One region of the Lysinibacillus sp. GW823-FHT02G10 genome, then DNA from elsewhere that is predicted to be linked to it. Evidence: riboswitches for the same ligand, from Rfam matches in the RefSeq annotation. Region 1 holds a riboswitch; each other region holds the start of a gene.

Region 1 (12,931 bases):
CTAACGGTAAAAATTGAATGCTGACTGATCCCATAAAGTACACGATAAAAATAATTGCCCCCATCGATGCTCCGCTCGTTATACCAATAATATCTGGGGCAGCAAGAGGATTACGGATAATTCCTTGTAAAATTAAACCGGCAACTCCCAGCGCAGCACCAACTAATAAGGCCATCAACACACGCGGGAGCCTTAATGTATGTAAGACAAAATCGTAATCTCCATTGCCATAGCCTAATAATTCTTTCACCACTGTGACAGGATGGATAAACTCGCTCCCCGCAGATAAACCAAGAACCGTAATGAGGACTAATAATAAGCTTAAAAGTAGTAGAATCCAAGCCGTTCTTTTAGCAATTTGAAAAGATATACGATTAGTTTTCGTTCTAACCGACACATAATTAGGCATTTTTTGCTAACCCCTTTCGTGCAATATAAATAAAGAAAGGAGCTCCGATTAAGGCAGTCATGACACCAATCGGCATTTCCAATGGCATAATCACATATCTTGCCGCAATATCAGCCAACAGTAGCAATATTGCTCCCAATACGGCACTGTAGGGAATAATCCAGCGATAATCTGTGCCAACAAGTTGGATCGCCATATGAGGGACAATCAAGCCAATAAACCCTATTGAACCTGCAACAGCTACTGAACTGCCTGCCAGTATGATAATAATTATGCCTAGTGTGATTTTCGTGAGCATTGTTCGTTGTCCTAATCCTTTGGCAATATCATCTCCTGATTGTAAAATATTGATTGAACGCCCCATAAATATTGCCACAACTGTCACTCCTAAAATAAACGGTAGGACAGGCACGAGCATTTCAATACTACGCCCCGATACAGAACCTGCTAACCAAAACAGGACACTTTGTAAACCTTGTTCATCGATGACTAAAAGCCCCTGCGTAAACGAGACAAAAAGAGCTGTAATCGCTGCACCAGCTAATACTATTTTTATCGGTGTTAACCCATCTCTTCCTAATGAGCCTAGGAAAAAAACCATCGCCCCCGCTGCACCTGCCCCTAAAAAGGCAATCCACATATAGCTCATTAAAGATTGAACGGAAAAAAGAGTAATAGCACTGACAATAAAAAATATGGCCCCTGCATTAATACCTAAAATATCAGGAGCTGCTAAAGGATTTCTTGTTAATGCTCGCATTAATGCGCCCGCAATGGCAAGGCTTGCGCCAACTACTGTAGCGATCACAGCTCTTGTAAATCTAGATGTTCGAATAATGACATGCTCCTTATTAGCAGCATCAAAATGAAAAATAGCATCATAGATTGACGAAAAAGGTATGGACGTTTGACCAATAGCTATGCTGAATATAAATGCCAGCAAAAGAATCAAACAGCTGATGAATAAACCTATTTGTTTCATCGGTGTACTGGAAAGAATAATTCTCATGTTATGCCAACTTTCTTGATCCACAATTTAGCTTATGTAGGTTTCAATTATGCTCAAACACTACAATGAGAGGGCTGTTATTCAAGTATTCTCTAACACTTTTAACAGCCCATCCTCCATTCACTATTTTTCTAATTCAAACTTGTCATAAATATCATCTAGCATTAAATTAGCACTAGTAATACCACCTGCTAGATTCCAATTAATTTCATCTACCTGATAAACTTGATTCGCTTTCACTGCGTCAAGCTCTTTCCAAAGTGGATGGTTTGTCCAATCTTCATAAGTTTTTTTCACTGTCTCATCATTTTCCATAAACATATAAATAACATCAGCATTCATTTGTGTGATGCTTTCCTTGTCAGTTAGCTTCACAATTTCTAAAGAATCATCTGTTAAATTTTTAGGACCTTGGAATCCAAGCTCAGATAAAATAGAACCCGCATAACCTGTCACATAAATACGAGCATGGTCTGCTCTGAAGTTGACAACAGAAACATGGAATGGCCATTTATCGCCAAGCTTCTCTTTGATTTTTGTTTGGAAATCAGCTACTCGTGTATCCCAATCGCCAAGTAATTCATTCACCTTATCTTCTTGATTCATTGCTTGACCCATCATTTCAGCTGTTCCTTTGAAATCGAAAACCGTTTCATGAGCAACTGTTGGTGCAATCTGCGATAACTGATCATAAATTTCTTCATGACGTACTTTAGAAGCAATAATTAAATCTGGTTTAAGCTTTGCAATTTCTTCAAGGTTTGGTTGTGTTTCTTGTCCTACAATTGCAACGCCATCAAGCTCATTCTTCATATAATTATAAACAGGCGCTTCTGCCCAAGATTCTACTACCCCAACTGGTTTAATGCCCATAGCAACTGCAACATCTGTTGCGCCTTGATATAGTGTAACGATTTTTGTAGGTGTGCCTTCAATCGTTGTAGTACCCATTGCATGTGTAATCTCACGACTAGAAGATTCTGATTCAGTGTTGCTTTCTTCTGCTTTGTCGTTCTCTTGTGAACTACTGGAGTTCGATGTTTTCTCCCCACACCCAACTAATAATAACGCGAAGGTTAATAGTAGTGTGAAAAGTACAAAAAAGTTCTTTTTTTGCAGTGATAATTTTGGCATACATTTCCTCCTAAGAAATAATCGACAACGATAATCATTATCAATTAAAGAGTATACTGTACGATTGTTTTATTGACAATATCTATTTTTTCAAAAAACATACTTTTTTAATAAAAATTTATTTTACATTATGACGCTAGGAAGAACGTTATTTGAAAAACCTATTCATCGTGTTGAAAACCAAGCATTTGGATGGTTGTTAGACTCATTATCTTCACTTTAAAAATATGTGCTATTTTGTTCACTACTGTTAGACATGAAAGAAGTTTTGCAGCATGATCAGGGGAGGATCATCGCCCTTTGGAAAGGACGATGATGGAACGGAAAACACCTCGCCCTGCGAAATTGCTTTTCTTGCCGTTGACATCATCATTTTCAACAATATGTCATGCTTTCATTTCACTCAAAGATGTAGGCAAATTGATTATAGATTTTCTACTATTTTAGTTACTTGTTAGATTTACCTATGCATTAATAGGCAAATAAATAGACCCTATCGACGTATATCTCATATCTTAATAATGAACTACAACTTATCAAAACAGGAGGTAATAACATGTTTCAACGAAGACGCCACCCGGCTAAAGGTCCACACTGCTGTCCGCCACAAATGATGCCAATGCAATATGATCCACCACAATTTTTACCACCAGAGCAATATGTACGCACAAATTATATCCATACAGTTGTTCCACACGTACAACCTGCACATGTTACAACAGTGAACAAACATATGATTGATCATCAGTATTATTTCCCATGCACAGAATCTGTCGTGAATGAATGCTGTGAAACACATACAATGTGCGGTATGCCACCTAACCCTTGCCATATGCCACACCATCATAAACATATGCGCTAATACTAAAATAACGATGGGGTTGTCAGATGACCCCATCGTTCCTAATATGTTCAGAAAAAAACCGAGTACCCTTTATCAGGCACTCGGTATCTTTATGATTAATACATTTTTAAATATTGATCGCGTTCCCATTGATGAACAGTTGTACGGTACATATCGAACTCGATTTCTTTTGCTTCTTTAAAGTTTGCATAAATATGCTCACCTAATGCTTCCTGTGCTACTTGATCTTTAGCAAGTAATGTTAGTGCATCATCAAGTGCTGCAGGTAGGTTTTCAATACCATTTGCTTGACGCTCTTCTTCCGACATCACATAGATGTTGCGGTTAATAGCAGCAGGTGGTGTTAGGCTTTGACGAATACCTTCAAGACCTGCTTCTAAAATAACAGCCATCGCTAAATATGGGTTTGCAGAAGGGTCTACAGAGCGTACTTCAACACGAGTTGAAAGGCCACGTGCAGATGGAATACGAATTAATGGTGAACGGTTTTGTGCAGACCATGCTACATAACATGGTGCTTCATAACCTGGTACTAGACGTTTATAAGAGTTAACTGTTGGGTTTGTTACAGCTGTGAAACCTTGTACGTGTGCAAGAACACCCGCCATGAATTGCATAGCTGTTTCAGAAAGACCTAATTCTGTAGATTCATCATAGAACGCATTTTCTTTGCCTTTAAATAGTGACACGTTAAAGTGCATACCAGAGCCCGCTTCACCAAATAGTGGTTTTGGCATAAATGTAGCGTGTAAGCCATGTTTACGAGCGATTGTTTTAACAACTAATTTGAATGTTTGGATGTTATCACACGCAGTAACAGCATCCGCATATTTAAAGTCGATTTCGTGTTGTCCTGGAGCTACCTCATGGTGTGATGCTTCAATTTCAAAGCCCATTTCTTCTAGCTCTAACACGATATCACGACGGCAATTTTCACCAAGGTCTGTTGGCGCTAAATCGAAATAACCACCATGGTCATTTACTTCTAATGTTGGTTCGCCTTTTGCATCTAATTTGAATAAGAAGAATTCTGGCTCAGGCCCTAAATTGAAGCTTGAGAAGCCCATTTCTTCCATTTTTTTAAGAATTCGTTTTAGGTTGTTACGTGGGTCACCAGCAAACGGTTCGCCTTTCGCAGTGTATACATCACAGATAAAACGTGCTACTTTCCCTTTTTCAGAAGTCCAAGGGAATACTACGAAAGTATCAAGATCAGGATATAAATACATATCAGATTCTTCGATTCGAACGAAACCTTCAATAGATGAGCCATCAAACATCATTTTATTTTCAAGTGCTTTGTCTAATTGACTTACAGGAATCTCAACATTTTTGATAGTGCCAAGAATATCTGTAAATTGTAAACGAATAAAGCTTACGTTTTTTTCTTCGATGAGACGTTTAATGTCCTCTTTTGTGTATTTACCCACAGTTTTCCACACTCCTATAATTTGTCTAGCTTTTATGTTTACCCTACCCTATTTATTAATAGAATCGAGATAAATCCCCTCTTCGGATGGACGATTTTTGCATGCGCTGTGCTTGACGCATTTCTTCGCGCATAATTTGGCGTAATTCTGAATCACTTAAATCTTGCTCATCAGTTGTTGCAACAGGATTTTTCTTTTTAGCAAATATTTTTTTAATCTTCGCCATATTCATACCCTGTTCTAAGTAATCTTTAACCTCAAGCAATGTGTCGACGTCATTTAGTGAAAACATACGTCGATTGCCTTCTGTTCGGTGCGGCTCAATTAAATGGTGTTCTTCATAATAACGAATTTGTCTTGCCGAAAGCTCTGTTAATTGCATCACGATACTCATCGATAATAACGGCATAGTTCGTCTAATTTCACGACTCATTTAAGTCCTCCTCCAATACCCGCTTATCATATAACGAAATTTTTTTACTGTCAACCAACCATGTAAGGTTATCTAACATGGTTGGCACTATTTTTTTCAATTCGATTAAAAATTGTAAAAAACTATTCATATTTAGGCTTTATCTATTGTCTTGTTATGCTTTTTGAATGGCTTGAACCGCACTGCAAATAGCAAATTTAACGTGTTCATATGTTAGTCCCCCCTGGATAAATGCTGTATATGGAGGTCGTATTGGGCCATCCGCTGTTAGCTCAATGCTAGACCCTTGAATAAATGTTCCAGCTGCCATAATGACATCATCTTCATAGCCTGGCATATAGGCTGGTTCAGGAGCATAATGGGCATTTATCGGTGAGTTCGCTTGTATTTCACGACAAAAATCAATCATTTGCTGAGCCGTTTGGAACGATACTGATTGAATTAAATCTGTACGCTTCGCGTGATAGCTCGGAGAAGTGCTCATGCCGATTTCCTCAAGCATTGCAGCTGTAAATATCGCCCCTTTTAGTGCTTGCGATACAACATGTGGTGCTAGGAAAAACCCTTGATAAAAATCACCTAGTGTATTTAATGTGGCCCCCGCTTCTGCTCCAATACCTGGAGATGTCATACGATAGGCACATTTCTCCACTAAATCTGCGCGTCCAGCAATATAGCCACCAATTTTAGCCAAGCCTCCACCTGGATTTTTAATGAGCGATCCTGCCATTAAGTCAGCCCCGACCTCTGTAGGTTCCTGCGCCTCTACAAACTCGCCATAGCAGTTATCTACAAAAATAATAGCTTTCGGAGCTAATTTACGTACCTTTACACACATTTCTGCAATTTCTTCAATTGTAAAGGATGGACGTGTTGCGTAGCCTTTTGAACGCTGAATCGCAATCATTTTGGTTTGTGCTGTAATGGCCTCTTCAACACCTGCCCAATCAATGACCTGATTATCTAGTAAATCCACATGTCGATAACTGATTTTATAATCTTTCAGTGAACCTGTATCTTTATCACCACCATCGACAATGGATTGCAATGTATCATATGGCTGACCCGAAATATAAAGCAGCTCATCACCAGGACGCAAAACACCGAATAGACTAAGCGTGATTGCATGTGTGCCTGAAATAATTTGCGGTCGGACTATGGCTGCCTCTGCACCAAATACTTCCGCATAAACACGCTCTAGATTATCCCGCCCCTCATCATCATAGCCATAGCCGTTTGATGGGTGTAAATGATAATCACTTACTTGATGCTTTCTGAAAGCTGCTAGCACCTTCTGCTGATTGTAGAACGCCATTTCTTCTACCTTGGCATGATAAGGCCGAACTTGCTCCTCTACTTTTGCCGCTAACGATAGCGTTTCTGTTGATAAATTTGATGTAAACGTCATTCTTTCTTCTCCATTTCACAATGTCTCGCATTTCAATCAGTAAGATTTATTGACTATCTAAATTGACTTCAATCACTCTAGAATTCCCTAACCAACTACTGGTATATGAACGCTTTTGACGAATGTTTTTCTTTATTTTAATCACATTTTATCAATTTGTATGTGCACCTGTAAAACTTGCCTATTGTTTCTAAGAGGATTTTACGCTAAGCTAATGTGCGGACTCATTTCAAGATGCGTATTTAATGACCGATTTTGGCTATTAAATTCATAGATTCTGTTACGTAAAAAGTCTTTTAACTTTTAATAAAGTTTATTTATTGATAGAAGGGGTGAAAGGGATGGCTTGGGAGGTTTTTAGTATTATAGGAACAATTGCCTTTGCTATTTCTGGGGCAATTATTGCCATGGAAGAAGAATACGATTTATTCGGTGTATATATACTTGGTATTGTGACTGCTTTTGGTGGAGGAGCTATCCGAAATTTACTCATTGGACTACCTGTCACAACACTTTGGGGACAGGATATGATGTTTCAAATAGCGCTTGCTGCGATTACGATATTCTTTATTTTTCCGCATCATCTGATTCAACATTGGCATCGTTGGGGTAACTTCACAGATGCGATTGGCTTATCAGCATTCGCTATTCAAGGCGCACTCTATGCTGTTAAGCTTGATATGCCAGTAAGCGCAGTCATTGTAGCTGCTGTTTTGACAGGTTCAGGTGGGGGTATTGTACGAGATTTATTAGCTAGAAGAAAACCATTAGTTCTCCGTGATGAAGTTTATGGTGTTTGGGCAGCTCTTGCAGGATTGCTAATCGGATTCGAGGTTTTTACAGGAGACATTTTCCTTTATATTTTATTCGCAGTGATTACAGCTTTACGTATTCTTTCCTATATGATGAAGTGGCGCTTGCCATTACGAAAGTTAAATCGTGCATAAACACCATTCAGCCAATGACCAAAAATTAAGTCATTGGCTGTTTTATTGTTTTTATCTTTTTAACAACTGCATTGATTCTTCTAAAGTCGCCATGTTTTTCATCATCGAGCAAGCTGCATCTAAAATAGGAAAGGCTAAGGCTGCTCCAGAACCTTCGCCTAAACGCATATTCATGTGCAACATTGGTTCAATGCCTAGTAAGGCAGCGGCAATTTTTGCCCCTGGTTCCTCTGAAGCATGGGAAGGAATGATATAATCGATTACTTTTGGTTCGAGCTTATAAGCAATGAGGGCTGCTATAGTTGAAATAAATCCATCAATGACAACGGGTTTACGATGGGCAGTAGCGCCAAGAATAATACCTGTCATCGCCCCTATCTCTAACCCTCCAACCTTAGCCAGAACATCAATAACATCATTTGGATTAGGCTGATTTAAGGTAATTGCTTTTTCAATAACTGCCGCTTTATAGGCAATGCCTCCTTGGCCTACTCCTGCACCAAACCCCGTTACTTCGATAGGGTTGCATCCCGTCAAAACAGCTAATATCGCAGCACTTGGTGTTGTATTGCCGATGCCCATTTCTCCAGTCCCAAGTACATCAGCACCTTTTATGATTTCCTCAGTGGCCACACGGATTCCTACTTCTATCGATTGAATGGCTTCTTGTTTGGCCATAGCTGGACCTTGTGCCATGTTATCTGTACCATATTTAATTTTATGAATAATGACACCTGCATCAAGTGGAATATCTTCTTTTACACCCACATCTACTGTGACCACCTTTGCATTGGTAATCCCCGCAATCGCACAAACGCCTGTACCCCCCTTAGGAAAATTTAATGTTTGAAAGACCGTAACATCTTGTGGATTCGTGGTTACACCTTCCTCGCAAACACCATGATCTGCAGCACAGACAATCATCACTTTTTTGTCGACCATCGGATATAATTGTCCTGTTATACCAGAGAGCTGTACGGCAAGTGATTCTAGTTTACCCAAGCTACCTGGGGGCTTACAAAGCGCATCAATCCGCTTTCTAGCTTGCTCCATACTTTTCATATCAGCCCCCTGAATGTTTTGAATCGTGTCTTGTAATAATTGCATGATTATTTCTCCTCTCGTTCTCATTAAGACAAAATAAAAAGTCTGTAGTTTATTGTCATGACAAATAAACTACAGACTTTTCCATCATCTATATCTTCTATAGCATGTAGGCAGGTCTCCTGGCTCAAGTTCAACATCTCATAGTACCTTCCCAGCAATTTGCTAGTGGCATACACTACGAAACTCCCTCATACAGTGGCGGGTCCGCTAAAGCTTTTCACTTTATTCCCTATTCTCCCTAGTGGGCACCTATTGCTTTATGTAATTATGTTAAATCTACTTTACAACTTTTTTAGTGTCAAGAGGAAAAAATTTTTTGAGTGTTAACTTAGTACATACTGCTATTCACAATAAAAGCTTATCAAGTGCTTGTCCCAATAAATGAATCCTTCACTTGATTCCTAGTCTTCCATAATTAGTGCTTTTTAGAATTCTCTATGTCTAACACTCGGCTTGTACAAAAATCCATTACTGAATCAATTGCCATAACAAGTAAACTCAGACTTTTCAATCATCTCTATCTTCAATAGCATATGTTCTGCCAATTCACTGAGTAATGTTGAACATAAAAGTTGAAACCTTAATAATCTGTTCAATGTAAACATAAATTATTTCTATGATTAAAATTAGGGTGAGTATCAATAGTAAAACGATGAAAAGTTAGGAGTAGATACGATGAATGCAAAACAATTAAGAAACGCTATTGCTGAAACCTGTGAAACGCACGATAGCCTCTATGCCAAACTCGTAAAACCGATCAATCAGTTGTTAATCAATATCGACGCTTCGATCAGTGAAGAGACAGCAAATAAAATACTAGAAAATTTAAAGTTATTTCATAGTGGTGATAAATACATTACGGAGTGTCATTTCGAGGAGAGTCAAAATTTCTTGAAAGATGGCATTGAGCTTCTCCAAAAAGGGGATTTGGCGAATGGAGCACTACAAATTTATGGAGCTGGTCTAAACTTTGCTAGTTATGCTTCAAAAGTGCAGGGACAAAAAAATGTTAATATCTACAAAAACTTTGAAGAGAATTTTAATTTTATCATGGATGCCTTGAAAAAATAATCATGAAAAAAGAAAGAGTTATACTCTTTCTTTTTTCATGATTTATTTAAATTCTAATTCTCCATCATAAGCCAGCATGCCGCCTTCAAGGTTTGTTACATCAAATCCTTGGGCCTCTAAGTAAGCACACGCATTGGCAGAACGAGCTCCAGCCTTGCATACAATAATATATGGCTTTTCTACATCTAATTCCTCTAAACGTTCAGGGATAGTTCCGAGTGCAATATGTTGAGCACCTGGGATCATGCCATGGGCTACTTCATCCTCTTCACGTACATCGATAATATATAGGTCCTCATTTGCATCTAACAGATCTAATAATTGTGTTGTTTCCATTGTTTTCATAAACTTTGTCCTCCAAAATATCAAATTCCACTATCATTATAGCTTGTAGCAAAAAAAACAGCCAGTGTGAGAACACTAACTGTTTAACAAACTTATTATACTTCTGTCTCTAAAAACTCTATTTGTTTTGCTGGTACGAATGTAGAAATGGCATGCTTGTAGATTAGGTGCTGCTTATTTTCAGCATCAAGTAGTAATACTGTAAAATTATCATATGATTTCACAGTCCCTTTTAACTGAAATCCGTTTAACAGAAATACAGTTACAAAAACACTGTTTTTACGTAGTTGGTTCAAGAACGTATCTTGCAAATTGATTGATTTCATCAAATAGCCTCCCTACTAACTTTCTACCTCTTCATTCCTATAGTAGCACGTTCTACCAATTTATCAATTAGTAATTTTTAGAAATTTTTCTTTATTCTTATAATCGATCATCCGGCGTAATAAAATGGACATCCATTTTATTACGGAAATAAGTAAGCTGTCTTTTTGCATAGCGACGGGAATTTTGTTTTAAGCTATCAAGGGCTTCCTCTAGGGTACATTTGCCATCTAAATAATCATATAATTCTTTATACCCGATGGCTTGTATAGACTGCACTCCACGGATATTTTGCTGCCATAATCCCTTCACCTCTTGCAGAAGACCATTTTCCACCATTAAATCAACACGACGATTAATACGGTCATATAACACGTCACGGGACATGTTTTGACCTAGCCCTAAAATAACATGGTCGTAAAGGGGTACTTCCCCTCGATTTTGCGCTTCAGCTGCTTTTGATACACCGCTTAATTCCAGCATTTCTAATGCACGAATAACACGACGTGTATTGTTTGGATGGATTGTCTCCGCTGTTTGAGGGTCTAGTTGTTTTAGTTTGTCATGCATTGCCTCAGGGCCAAGCTTTGCTAATTCCTCATAGTAGGCTTTTCGTGCTTCTTCATCTACTTTTTCATCAGTAAATTGGAAATCATAGAGGACAGCTTGTACATATAAGCCAGAGCCTCCTACTATTATAGGTAATTTTTGACGAGCTTGTATTTCCGCGATCTTCGCACGTACTAATTTTTGATAATCTGCTACCGAAAAAGATTCTGTAGGCTCTAAAAAGCTAAGTAAATGATGAGGAACGCCCTCCATCTCTTCTTCGGTAATTTTAGCTGTCCCTATATCGAGCCCTTTATAAACTTGCATGGAATCACCATTAATGACTTCACCGTTATATTTTTTTGCCAGTTCAATGCTTAATGCCGTTTTACCTGAGGCAGTCGGTCCCACTATTGCTACGACCTCTACCTGCTGCAATTTAGTTTCTATCATATTTTTCTAACCACCGTAATAAAACTTGAAAGACCGCTTCTTGATTGTCTTCATTTAAAATTTCATGTCGTTTATCCTCGAATAAATAAACCGTTACATCCTCTACATCCACCGCTGCTAACTGTTCAGCAACTTTGTAAACGCCTAGCCCCTGTTCACCAACCGGATCTTTACTGCCACTAATCAAGAGAATAGGGAGGTCTTTTCTTACTTTTGCTAATTCTCTTTTACGATTTAGTGTGGCAAAGCCAGTTGTCAAATCCACGAAAAATTGATTCGTTGGAATAAAGCCACAATAGGGATCATCGATATACTTTTCCACCTCTTGTTGTACTGAACATAACCAATCATAGGCAGTCTTCGGATTAGGAAATTGCTTATTAAAGCTACCAAAGCTCAATTGATTTAACAGCTTACTTTCAGTTTCTTTTCCTAGTCCCTTTGCTAAAGCCTTGGCTACTAGATTTCCTACAGCATGCAAGGCTGTCACATTTCCAGTGCCACAGAGAATAACATTATCTACTTGCTCTCCGTATAATTGAATATAGCGTCTAGTAATGAAAGAACCCATACTATGGCCAAAGAGAATTAATGGTACATTAGCGTATGGTACGTGAAGTTGTGTAATCACTTCATGAGCATCTTTTACAACACGCTCAAAGCCGTTTTCTTCAGCAAAAAAGCCCAATGTCCCATTATATGCTGCCGTTTCACCATGCCCACGGTGATCGTGCATCGTCACAACATAGCCTGCTGCGTTGAGTGTTTTCGCAAATGTTAAATAGCGACCGCTGTGCTCTGCCATGCCATGCAAAATGTGAATATGTCCAATACATGGCGTTGAAGGCTCCAATGTTCGCGTGAAGACAAATTGTTCATCCGACATTTGAATATAACGCTCCATCCCTTACTCCCCTTCTTTCACAAAATTTGTTGCATCGTTAATGGCTTGCTCTAATTCAGCAATATATCTATTTTTTTGCTCCTCTGTATAATTTAAGCGTTGTTGCATCACCTGAATCACTTGCTGTTTATAAAGCTTTACTGCTTCAATATCGAAGTATAATAAACCAGTCCGACGGATAAAGAAGTCGCTTGGTGTATAGACCATTTCGGCTTCAATGCCATACAGTAGCATCGCATGTAAGGCAAGAGGCATTGTACTACCATGTTCATGTAAAAATTTCACCCGATCAAATAAGGCATCTACATTCGTGCCATACTTTTGTACGAGATGCTTGGCTTCATCATAATTTAAGCCATATTGTACGCCTTCACGTGCTTTATAGGCAATATAGTCAGGGAAATTAATAGCGTTAATTCCCTTTGCACCAGAAAGTGCTAGCTCACGTGTTAAACAGGCACTTGCATGCTTATAGCGACGAGCCTTTACGATTTTATCCACAATCGTTTCAGCCATTTGGCGATAGCCCGTAAGCTTACCACC
Region 2 (5,714 bases), 1.1 Mb from region 1:
ACCATTTCTATTCAAACGAGGACAGGAAGCCCCTGTATTAGAGAATGTGACATTTTCACTTCAGGAAGGAGAATGTCTTGGCATCGTCGGTCAAAGTGGTTCTGGAAAAAGCACATTAGGGCGCATTATTTTAGGGATTGAACGACCAACAAACGGAGAGCTGATCTTTCAAGGTGTCAATTTATACGAAGCACCCAGCAAAGAGAAAAAAATGATACGAAGAAATTTACAGGCTGTTTTTCAAAATAGTTATCATTCATTTAATCCAAAACAGACGATTTTCGAAATACTCGAAGAACCGTTTTTGAATTTCGAGCATTTTAGCAAAGCAGAGCGACAACAGAAAGTAAGGGAATTACTAGACTGTGTAGAGTTAGAGTGGGCAATGGCTCAAAACTATCCCTCACAGCTAAGTGGGGGACAGCAGCAACGAGTCAACATTGCTAGAGCTCTTGCATTAAAGCCGAAACTGATTGTTTTAGATGAGGCCATTAGTAGTCTTGATATGATTTTGCAAAAGACGATTATAGAGCTACTGCAAAGACTTCAAAAAGAGCTACAGCTTGCTTATCTATTCATTTCACATGATTTACAGGCCACACGTTTTATGTCAGATCGCATCCTTGTGATGCAGCATGGTCAGCTAGTGGAGGAGATAGGCAAGGGTGGGAAATATCAGCACCCCGCTTCACAAGCGTTATACAATGCAATTTTGCCATCACACCCGCGGGAAAGAAAAAAGAAGGATAGACCCAATTAAACAGAAACGCCATTTTGAGAAATTAAAAATGGCGTTTTCTTAATTTTTAAAGCAATATAGAAACAAAAATAAATAAAATTAATCAAGATATTAATTTTATTTATTTTTTAATTAAAATTATTAATTTTATTATTTACATCTTTAATTTCTTTATTATATAATCAGCTTAACTTAAAGGAAGGAGTTCACTATGGCTTATCAAGTAATCACAAATTGTCCTGTCTGCAGTAAAACATTAAAAATTACGAAGTTACAGTGTTCTCATTGTCACACGACCATTGAAAATGAGTTTGAATTGTCGAAGCTAGCATCCTTATCACAGGATCAGCTTCATTTTGTGGAAGTATTTTTAACCTGCCGAGGAAATATTAAAGAGGTTGAAAAGGAACTGGGGGTTTCGTATCCAACAGTTCGAGGCAAGCTAAATGATATTATTTCATCCCTTGGCTATGCTCAAAAGAAGAAAAATGAAGTAGATGAGAAAAAAATTGTAAGCATGCTTGAAAATGGCGAAATCACAACAGATGAAGCCATAAAGCTCTTAAAAGATGAATAGGGAGGAACGACCATGAAAGAGGAAATTACAAAAGTTTTAACGATGATTCAAGAGGGCAAAATTGATGCGGATAAAGGATCAGAGCTGATTCAAGTGCTACAACAGAAAGAAGAATCAGAGAATAAATTTGTGGAAAAAACAAAGTATTTAGATAAAACGTTAAAGGTCCGTGTTGTATCCACCGAAAATGATAATGTCACGGTAAATTTACCAATTAAACTTGTCAAAGCCGTATTGATGGCAGGACACAGCATCGCTGCAAGTATTCCGCAATCGGAAAAATACGTAAAAGATATCGACATCAATCTTCTTCTTGAAGCAATTGAAAATGAACTAGATGGACAAATTGTAGATATAAAATCAGCAAACGGGGATTCCGTTGCAGTCTTCATTGAGTAGAGGCGACGAATGATGCATGTAAAAGTGAAAGCAAAAGACGTTCGCTTTACCGTCCCTGTTCCCTATACTGTGCTAACCATTGTCCTCTCCATTTTAACTTCTAAATGGATACAGCAACAAGCCAATAAGTGGACAAAGGCATACTTCGATAAAAAGAAAATAGACTTTACCTTTCCCCTCATCGACAAAGAAATGCTAAAGCCGATTATCAAGGAACTACAAAATTATAAAGGACTTGTGCTAGTCGATGTCAAAGCTCAGGACGGGACTGAGGTTAAGGTTAGACTATAATCCCAATGATAGAATGGTAAGAGCATGTTATGATAAAAGCATGCTCTTTATTAATGTAATGAGCATCATTTGAAATGGGTAAGAGATGATCATTATTTCAGGACTTACGATAGAGACAACTATTTTTCAATGGTACATAAAATAGAAGATTTCTTTAAACTCAAATTAGAATTCTAGATCCATTTTAATAGAAAATCACGTACATCGTTAAAAATAGATTTTTGATTTGGGTATAAGTGATTAGTGGTAATCTATTTGGAACTACATAATTAAAAATACTGAATAATCCAAAAATAAAGAAGTTTAGAATCTTGATTTACTTTTCATTTGAAGGATGGTACACTTAAAACTATTGAACAACAACTATATATTGTGTTCGTTTTACAAAGGTACTACTACATGTAGTTTAAAAGGGAAGTTCGGTACAATTCCGACGCTGTCCCCGCAACTGTGAAGCTGACGATGATTGCAACCACTGTGCATTTGCATGGGAAGGGAATCAGAGAATGAAGCAAAGCCAGGAGACCTGCCTTTATAAAACAAATTTATCATTTCTTCGGGGATTAAGAGATGGGAACGTCAGTATTTTTGGTATGTTAACGTTTCCATTTAGCCTATCTCTCTAGAGGAGATAGGCTTTTTTATTTTATGAAAAGAGGGATTTCTATGAAACTTTATACGAAAACAATTTGTCCAAAATGCCTTTGGGTAAAATCTGAACTACAACGTGCAGGACTTGAAGCTGAAATTGTTAACATCGATCACGATGAACAAGCAAAGCAAACGATTATTGACGCAGGTTTTTTAAGTGTGCCTGTTTTAGAGATGAATGAAACTTTTATAGGAGATGTTCAGGAAATTGTTTCTCAAATTGAGTTGATTGCCCTATGATTGTTTACGCGAGTCGTACAGGTAATGTCCGAAATGTTGTATCCAAATTAAAGGCAGAATGTATCGAGCTCTCGGAAGAATTGCGATTGAACAAGCCATATCTCTTAATTACCTACACAGATGGTTTAGGTGACATTCCAGCAAAGGTACAACGTTTCTTAGAAAAAAACAGGGATTTTTGTAAAGGAGTAGTTGCCAGTGGTAATAGTAACTTCGGTCATCATGTATTTGGCGCTGCTGGTGAGAAAATCGCTGCTACCTATCATGTACCCTTAGTAAGGAAATTAGATTTACGAGGTAATCAAACGGATTACGAAGCAATACAAACGTTTTATGAAACGAGGGTAATGAGATGAAAACCTATTTAAAGCTTAATAATGACGTACTGAATCGTTATAGTACAACTGGATTACTTGAGTTAGAAAAGGACCGCGAAGCTACGCGCCGCTACTTTTTAGAGTATGTTAACGTACGTTTGCGTTATTTTATAGATATTGAGGAAAAAATACGCTATTTAGTTGATGAGGGCTACTATGAGAAAGCATTTATCGACATGTACGAAATGGAATTTATTAAGAAGCTGTACAAGAAAGCCTATGATTATAATTTCCGCTTTCCATCCTTTATGAGCGCAAGCAAATTTTACGATAGCTATGCTATGAAAAGTCGTGATGGGGAAGAAATCTTAGAAAAGTATGAGGATCGTATTGTCATTATTGCTTTGTATTTAGCTCAAGGCAACACGGCTCTAGCAGAACGCTCTGTCGAAGCAATGATGGAAGCCTATCAGCCTGCAACACCAACTGCTTTAAATAGTGGTAAGAAAGCACGTGGTGAATTAGTCAGCTGCTTTAAATTATCAATGGATGACTCCATGAATAGTATTGCTGAAAATATTGGCTATTGTTTAGAGCTATCACGCCTTGGTGGTGGAGTTGGGGTCAACTTAACAGATTTACGTCCATTAGGTGATCCAATTAAAGAGATATTAAATCGTGCAAGTGGTGTCATCCCAGTAGCGAAACTGTTAGAAAATTCTTTCAGTTATTCTAATCAGTTAGGGCAACGAAATGGCTCAGGTGTTGTCTATCTAAATATTTTCCATGCAGACATAGAAAATTTCATTTCATCAAAAAAACCAAATGCTGATGATAAAATTCGCCTCGCTACCCTTTCAACAGGGATTATTATACCTAGTATTTTCTTCGAACTGATGAAACGTGATAAGGATATTGTTTTGTTTAGCCCATACGATATTTTTAAAGAATATGGCAAACGTATGTCTGAAATTTCTATTTCAGACATGTACTACGAGCTACTTGATAACCCTAAAATTCGTAAAATTAAACGTTTAAATGCACGAAAGCTTTACACAGAGGTGAAAAAAGCACAATTTGAATCAGGTTATCCGTTTGAAATCTTTGATGATAATGTCAATAAGGTACATCCTTTAAAAAATATTGGACGTGTCAAAATGTCCAATTTATGTACAGAAATCTTACAAGTACAAGAGACAAGTATCATTACGGACCAGGATCAACCAAATGACTATGGATTAGATGTATCGTGTAACTTAGGTTCCATCGATATCCATGCAGCAAGTAAAGTCAATGATTTCGGCGCATTAGTCGATACAGCCATGCACCTATTAACGAATGTATCGCAAATGACACACATTAAGAATGTTCCGTCTGTTGCAAAAGCCAATCAATTAATGCATTCTGTAGGGCTTGGCTGTATGAACCTCCATGGGCATCTCGTGACAGAAGGCATCCTGTACGGCTCAAAAGATTCCATTGATTTCATGGATCACTTTATGGAAGCGATGAACTATTATTCTCTGAAATCTTCGATGGAAATGGCGAAAGAAAAAGCTGCAACCTTCTACCGATTTGAGGACAGTGATTATGCATCAGGTAGCTATTTTGACCAATATATCAATAAAACTGAAGAAGAACTATCGCCTGCTGTGTTGAAGGCGCTTGGCAATATTCCAATCATCACAAACAAGATGTGGGAAACGTTAAAGCAGGATGTAATGCAGTACGGTCTATTCCATTCCTATCGTTTGGCTATTGCCCCAACTGGTAGTATTTCATATATTCGTAGCTGTACGGCTTCAATCGCACCATGTACAGAGCGCGTAGAGGTTCGTGATTACGCCGATAGTAGAACCATTTATCCAATGCCTCATTTAACAAATGACAATAGTCATTTATATGTGGAGGCGTATGATGTAAATCCGTATGATTTAATTGATTTATATGCAGCTTCTCAAAAGCACGTTGACCAAGGTATTTCCATGACGCTTTATGTAACGGACAATTGGACAACCGAACAATTGGCTAAAGTATACATTTATGCGTGGATAAAGGGCATTAAGTCTGTTTACTATGTTCGTCAACGATTACAAAGCTTAGAGGAGTGTGTAGCATGTCAAATATAATATATGAGGCAGTCAATTGGAATAAGGCAACAAGTGAGCTTGCCCAAATATTTTGGGACCAGCAATGGAAGCAAATTTGGTTTCCAGAAGAAATTGCGGTCAGTAAAGATATTAAACAATGGAAAAGCTTTGAGCATCAGGACACATATAAAAAAGTATTTGCAGGATTAACCTTACTGGATACTGTACAAACAAATATCGGGATGAATCGTGTTGCTGCTTATACAGACGATTTACAGGAAAAGGCTGTCCTAACCGTTTTTGATGCATTCGAGGCGATACATGCCAAGTCCTATTCTTATATTTTCACAACGCTTTGTACAAACGAAGAAATCGACGAGCTATTTGAATGGGTCAAGAAAAATGAATTT
Region 3 (5,714 bases), 1.0 Mb from region 1:
ATCCCTATATAGGGGAGGAACGCGAATGGAAAAAAGCACTAGAAGCATTTTGGCGCAATGAACTTTCTGAGGAGGACTTTGAGGAAAAATTAAAGAAAATCCGTTTATCAAGAATAAACAAGCAGCTGCAACTTGGAATCGATATGGTGACAGTTGGCGACTTTACGTTTTACGATAGAATGTTAGATACAGCTTTGATGTTTGGTTTAGTTCCAAAGCGCTTTAACTGGCAAGGTGGTAAAGTCGATTTTCATACCTACTTCAGTGTAGCAAGAGGAGACAAAACAGCCGTAGCTAGTGAAATGACAAAATGGTTTAATACAAATTATCACTACATTGTTCCAGAGTATGAGGGACAAGCCTTACAACTAACAGAAAATAAAGTGTTAGCCGACTTTTTAGAGGCGAAGGAAACTTTCGGTATCATTGCGAAGCCGACACTAATTGGTCCCTATACATTTTATAAGTTAACGAAAGGCTACAACAAATTAACACAGGTTGAGTACTTATTAGCTTTATTACCACTCTATACGCAGGTATTAAAAGAATTAGTGGATGCAGGTGCCACTTGGATTCAGCTAGAAGAGCCATCCCTCGTCTTAACACTTGATCCAGCAGAGATAAAGCTGGTGAAAGAAATGTATGACCAGTTAGCCACTGCCGTTCCTGAGGCTAAAATAATGCTACAGACTTATTTCGAAGCTTTAAGTGCCTATGAAGCATTAAGTACATTGCCTGTTCAAGGATTCGGTTTGGACTTTGTTCATGGCTATAAAGGAAATATGGCGTCACTTCGTCAATTTGGTTTCCCGCAGGATAAAGTATTAGGAATAGGGGTAGTGAATGGCCGTGATATTTGGCGTTCAAACCTGGCGGAGGTCAATGCGACAATTCAAGCCATTGAACAGCTAAGTCATGCTGCTGAACTATGGATTCAACCATCAAGTAACCTACAGCACGTTCCAATCACAACCTCTCTTGAAAATGAACTTGACCCTGTTTTAAAGCAGTCTCTGGCCTTCGCAGATGAGAAAATCGTAGAAATCACGGGGCTGACTAAATATAGACGAGATAAAGATGGTTCCTTACAACATAATTTTTCAGAAAGTATGAAGGCGATTGAGGCTCTAAAAAATCATCCAATCCGCCAAAATAAGTTAATTCATCAAGCCGTTCAAACTGTGACAAAGCAAGATTTTGAACGACACAGTAATTTTACGAAGCGACAAACGATCCAACAACAAGCCTTAGGATTACCGCTGTTTCCAACAACTACAATCGGTAGCTTCCCGCAATCAGATGAAGTGAAAAGAAATCGTAATGCGTGGCGAAAGAAACAATTATCGAATGAAGCCTATGAAACATTTTTAGAAGACGAAACAAAGCGCTGGATCTCCATACAAGAGGAATTAGATATCGATGTACTTGTTCATGGTGAATTTGAGCGTACAGATATGGTCGAATATTTCGGTGAAAAGCTGACTGGCTTTGCCTTTACAGAGAAAGCGTGGGTTGTTTCATATGGATCACGCTGTGTGAAGCCTCCGATCATTTATGGAGATGTTGCATGGGCTTCACCAATTACCGTAAAAGAATCCGCCTATGCCCAAAGCCTAACGAAGCGATTTGTAAAAGGCATGCTGACAGGGCCAGTAACAATATTAAATTGGTCCTTTGTGCGAGATGATTTGTCCCGTAAAGATGTCGCTTATCAAATTGCATTAGCACTCCGTAAAGAGGTGGAAGCACTAGAAAACGCAGGTATATCAATTATTCAAGTGGACGAGCCAGCGTTAAGAGAAGGTTTACCGCTTAGAAAGGAGGAATGGGGGGCTTACTTAGAGTGGGCTGTCAATTCCTTTAAGCTTGCGACATCTAGTGTAAAGATGAAACACAAATCCATACACATATGTGTTACTGTGAGTTTAATGATTTCATCGAACCAATTAGCGCACTAGATGCAGATGTGATTTCCATAGAAACATCACGAAGTCATGGGGAACTTATTACCTCACTACAAGTACAGACCTATAAAAAAGGAATTGGCTTAGGCGTCTATGATATTCATAGCCCTCGTGTACCAAGCGAGGATGAAATGCTCGCTATTATGAAAGATAGTCTACAGGTGCTGGACCGTTATCAATTCTGGGTGAATCCAGATTGTGGCTTAAAAACGAGAAAAGAAGATGAAACCGTTGCAGCTTTAGCGAATATGGTTGCTGCTACTAAAACGTTGCGTCAAGCTGTACAACAATCTACATCAAGCTAACGAAATGATTTTTAATCTACTACATCTACTCTCCAATAACGAAGACTAGGGTAAATCCCTAGTCTTTTTATCTTACGTCGATATATATATTATCTTCAGAAAGTAAAATTGACGTGAACAGGCGAGCATGTTATGTTTATTACTAATTTCATAGCAATCATTACAAGTTTGAGTGAAATCGTCTTTCATTCAATTAAAAGGAAAATGGGTGAAAATCCCATGCTGTCCCGCAGCTGTAAATGAGGAGTTTTGTTTCAAATACCACTGAGTGAGTACTTGGGAAGGTGAAACAAAATGATGATTCATGAGCCAGAATGCCTGCTTGTAAGAAGATTCATTGATGATCTACGAAAGATAGGGAGATGGATGGAGACTTGCTCATCGTGGGTTTTTCTGTCCTTATTCTTTTTTAGAATAAGGTTTTTTTATGCCTTCTCTTCTTCAACAAGTAGATGTATTTGTACTACGAATAGAGATAGGAGACAGAAAATGAGATTGACAAAGTATTTACTTCCTTTCCTGCTTGTCCTGACGTTCAGTTTACTTGCTGGCTGTACAGGCACGGATGAAGAAAAGGAAAAGACCTCAGCAAACCAAACAGATGAAAAAATAATAACGATTGGCTGGCCATTAGATGTCGGTCCATTGAATCCTCATACATATTTACCGAATCAAATGACTGCCCAAGCAATGGTTTATGAATCCTTGGTGGAATACAATGATGATGGTACTGTTACGCCTAAGCTCGCCGAAAGCTGGGACATCTCTGAGGATAAAACTTCGTATACTTTCCATCTAAGAAAAGACGTGAAATATTCAGACGGCACTGCATTTAATGCAGATAATGTCATTCGTAACTTTGACGCCGTTTTAGCGAATCGAGACATGCATTCTTGGATGGGCATGGTTAACCACATGAAAGAGGTTGTAAAAGTAGATGATTTTACAATTCGTCTGCAATTGGATGAGCCTTATTATCCAGTCTTAAACGAACTTGCCTTCGTCAGACCTTTCCGTTTTTTAGGGGATAACGGATTCCCAAAGGATGATATGACGCAAGATTCTATCAAAGCACCGATTGGAACAGGCCCTTGGGTATTAACTGAATACAAAAAGGACGAATATGCATTATTTAGTCGCAATGAAAACTATTGGGGAGAAAAACCACTAGTTGAACAAATAAAAGTAAAAATTATTCCTGACTCAGAATCTATTTCATTAGCATTTGAAAACGAAGAATTAGATTTAATTTATGGGCGTGGCATTATTAGTTTAGATAACTATACGTATTTAAAAGACAGTGGCAAATACAAAACTGCTACCTCTGAGCCTTTATCTACGAAAGCACTGCTATTCAATACACAATCTGGTCCATTATCTGAGCTAAAGGTACGTCAAGCCATTCAATATGCTATTAATAAGGAACAAATGGTCGACAGTATTACACATGGTACGGAAAAAGTAGCGAACACATTGTTCTGGGATGCGATTCCTTATGCCAATATAGATCTAGCACCTATTGTATACAATCCAGAAAAAGCCCAACAATTGCTAGATGAGGCAGGGTGGTTATTACCTAAGGGTGAAAAAATTCGTTCAAAAAACGGACAGCTGTTGTCTTTAGATTTGATTTACATTGCATCCGATGCAATTCAAAAACCAATGGCAGAATTAATGCAAGGTGAACTCGCAAAAATTGGCGTTCAGTTGAATTTAGAAGGGGCAGATGTAATGGTCGGTCTTCAAAAATTGATGGATGACCAGGTGGATATTAATTTCTGGCGTACCAATGGACCACCTACAGATCCACATAGCTTTGCAAATGAATCAGCTACACCAAATGCTAGTGGTGTGTACGAGGCGAAATTAGGCCTAGCAAACGCCAAAGAAATCGATACGAAAATTCACCAATTATTAGTAGGAACAGATGAACAGGAACGCGTGCAGCTTTACACGAATATTTTAACGATGTTTCATGACCAGGCACTCTTTTACCCTATTTCTTACGAAACAAATAATGTGATTTATCAACCATCTCTAAAGGATTTTGCACCACGTGCATCTGAATATGATATACCTTATGCACAAATGGCTAAAGAAAAATAAAAGTGGAGGAGAGAGTGTGTCTAGCAGAGACAGCTCTCTCTTTATCATAGGATTGAGTAGGAAGTGACAGCATGTATGAATCAACATGGATCTTTTGTTTAAAAAGAATTTTAACATTGCCCTTTGTCTTATTAGGCGTTTCCATCCTAACCTTTGTATTTATTCGTTTTGTTCCTGTAGAGCCTGCTGAAGTCATACTACGTTTGGCAAGGGTTGCGCCAACAGAGGAAGCCATTCAGGCATTACGTGAGGAACTGGGAACGGACAAGTCGTTTTTTCTTCAATATTTGCTATGGGGAAAGGGCATAATCCAGCTAGATTTTGGAACATCTTTTGTTAGTAAATTACCTGTGGCACATGAACTATTCGTGAAATTACCCGCAACCATTGAATTAGCTATTGCTGCGTTTATCCTCATTTTAGGGCTAAGTATTCCATTCGGAGTAATAAGCGCATTGTATAAGCACACCATCATCGATAAAATCATACGATTCTTTAGCATATTGAGTGTGTCGATTCCAGCCTTTTGGTTAGGTTTCCTATTACTCTATTTATTTAGCTTAAAATTAGGACTCTTTCCGACAAACGGGAAGGGCACACCTGCTCATTTAGTTTTACCCGCCTTCGCACTGGCGTTACCAACAATTGGATTATTCGTTCAGCTTATCCGTTCAACCATCCTAGAAGAATTACAGCAGCAATATGTTCAATATGCACGGCTAAGAGGATTAAAAAGCTCCGTGATTCTTATCCGTCATGTTTTGCGAAATGCTGCTATTCCCTTGACTTCCTTGCTAGGCATGACCCTTGGCAATCTTTTAGGTGGAGCCGTGATTGTGGAGCAGGTTTTTAGCTGGCCCGGACTCGGCAGGTACTTAATAGAATCCATTATGAACAGGGATTATCCAGTTGTACAATGCTATGTGTTAATTATTGCGGTTATCTATGTGCTTGCCAATTTATGTACAGATATATTGCATCGTTTATTGGACCCTCATCTAATGATGAAGGGTAGGAGAGATTAAAAATGAAATTTGTACGAACAAAAAGTGTCAACTTAACAGGATTAATCAGTCTATTCCTCCTTGTCATTACTGGCTTATTAGGACTGTTGGCGCCAATTTTAATGCCACACGACCCTTTTGCTGTCGATATTGCTAAGAAATTTTCAGTCCCGTCTTGGGACTATCCATTAGGTACAGATCATTTAGGAAGGTGTATCTTGTCACGCCTTCTTTTAGGTATTCGTTATTCTTTAGGTGCAGCGCTCATCATTCAGCTAGTCGCTATTGTTTTAGCTATCCTACTGGGTGCTTTTGTAGCGTTGAAAAGAGGATTA

What was found. Region 1 has a riboswitch for cobalamin ahead of cobT (nicotinate-nucleotide--dimethylbenzimidazole phosphoribosyltransferase). Riboswitches for the same ligand answer to the same signal wherever they lie in the genome.
Region 2: it holds a riboswitch for cobalamin, as region 1 does, so the genes downstream of both, AC1RFD_RS06430 (glutaredoxin family protein) here and cobT (nicotinate-nucleotide--dimethylbenzimidazole phosphoribosyltransferase) in region 1, are expected to answer to the same signal.
Region 3: it holds a riboswitch for cobalamin, as region 1 does, so the genes downstream of both, nikA (nickel ABC transporter substrate-binding protein) here and cobT (nicotinate-nucleotide--dimethylbenzimidazole phosphoribosyltransferase) in region 1, are expected to answer to the same signal.

Annotation. Positions count from the first base shown of each region.
Region 1 covers NZ_JBXAJI010000001.1:173,279-186,209, reverse strand. The annotation lists gene AC1RFD_RS00895 (FecCD family ABC transporter permease) at 1-409, opposite strand, end outside; gene AC1RFD_RS00890 (FecCD family ABC transporter permease) at 402-1,418, opposite strand; gene AC1RFD_RS00885 (ABC transporter substrate-binding protein) at 1,542-2,552, opposite strand; gene AC1RFD_RS00880 (CotD family spore coat protein) at 3,109-3,414, shown strand; gene glnA (type I glutamate--ammonia ligase) at 3,513-4,847, opposite strand; gene AC1RFD_RS00870 (MerR family transcriptional regulator) at 4,903-5,280, opposite strand; gene AC1RFD_RS00865 (methionine gamma-lyase family protein) at 5,435-6,688, opposite strand; gene AC1RFD_RS00860 (trimeric intracellular cation channel family protein) at 7,030-7,635, shown strand; gene cobT (nicotinate-nucleotide--dimethylbenzimidazole phosphoribosyltransferase) at 7,687-8,742, opposite strand; cobalamin riboswitch at 8,834-9,010, opposite strand; gene AC1RFD_RS00850 (hypothetical protein) at 9,418-9,813, shown strand; gene AC1RFD_RS00845 (rhodanese-like domain-containing protein) at 9,856-10,158, opposite strand; gene hfq (RNA chaperone Hfq) at 10,254-10,484, opposite strand; gene miaA (tRNA (adenosine(37)-N6)-dimethylallyltransferase MiaA) at 10,582-11,484, opposite strand; gene AC1RFD_RS00830 (alpha/beta fold hydrolase) at 11,471-12,388, opposite strand; gene AC1RFD_RS00825 (glycerol-3-phosphate dehydrogenase/oxidase) at 12,392-12,931, opposite strand, start outside.
Region 2 covers NZ_JBXAJI010000001.1:1,232,034-1,237,747, forward strand. The annotation lists gene AC1RFD_RS06410 (ABC transporter ATP-binding protein) at 1-760, shown strand, start outside; gene AC1RFD_RS06415 (DUF2089 domain-containing protein) at 951-1,316, shown strand; gene AC1RFD_RS06420 (SHOCT-like domain-containing protein) at 1,329-1,715, shown strand; gene AC1RFD_RS06425 (hypothetical protein) at 1,725-2,006, shown strand; cobalamin riboswitch at 2,377-2,554, shown strand; gene AC1RFD_RS06430 (glutaredoxin family protein) at 2,673-2,897, shown strand; gene nrdI (class Ib ribonucleoside-diphosphate reductase assembly flavoprotein NrdI) at 2,894-3,253, shown strand; gene nrdE (class 1b ribonucleoside-diphosphate reductase subunit alpha) at 3,250-5,343, shown strand; gene nrdF (class 1b ribonucleoside-diphosphate reductase subunit beta) at 5,331-5,714, shown strand, end outside.
Region 3 covers NZ_JBXAJI010000001.1:1,224,982-1,230,695, forward strand. The annotation lists gene metE (5-methyltetrahydropteroyltriglutamate--homocysteine S-methyltransferase) at 1-1,958, shown strand, start outside; gene AC1RFD_RS06385 (hypothetical protein) at 1,910-2,269, shown strand; cobalamin riboswitch at 2,417-2,609, shown strand; gene nikA (nickel ABC transporter substrate-binding protein) at 2,759-4,375, shown strand; gene nikB (nickel ABC transporter permease) at 4,447-5,400, shown strand; gene AC1RFD_RS06400 (ABC transporter permease subunit) at 5,403-5,714, shown strand, end outside.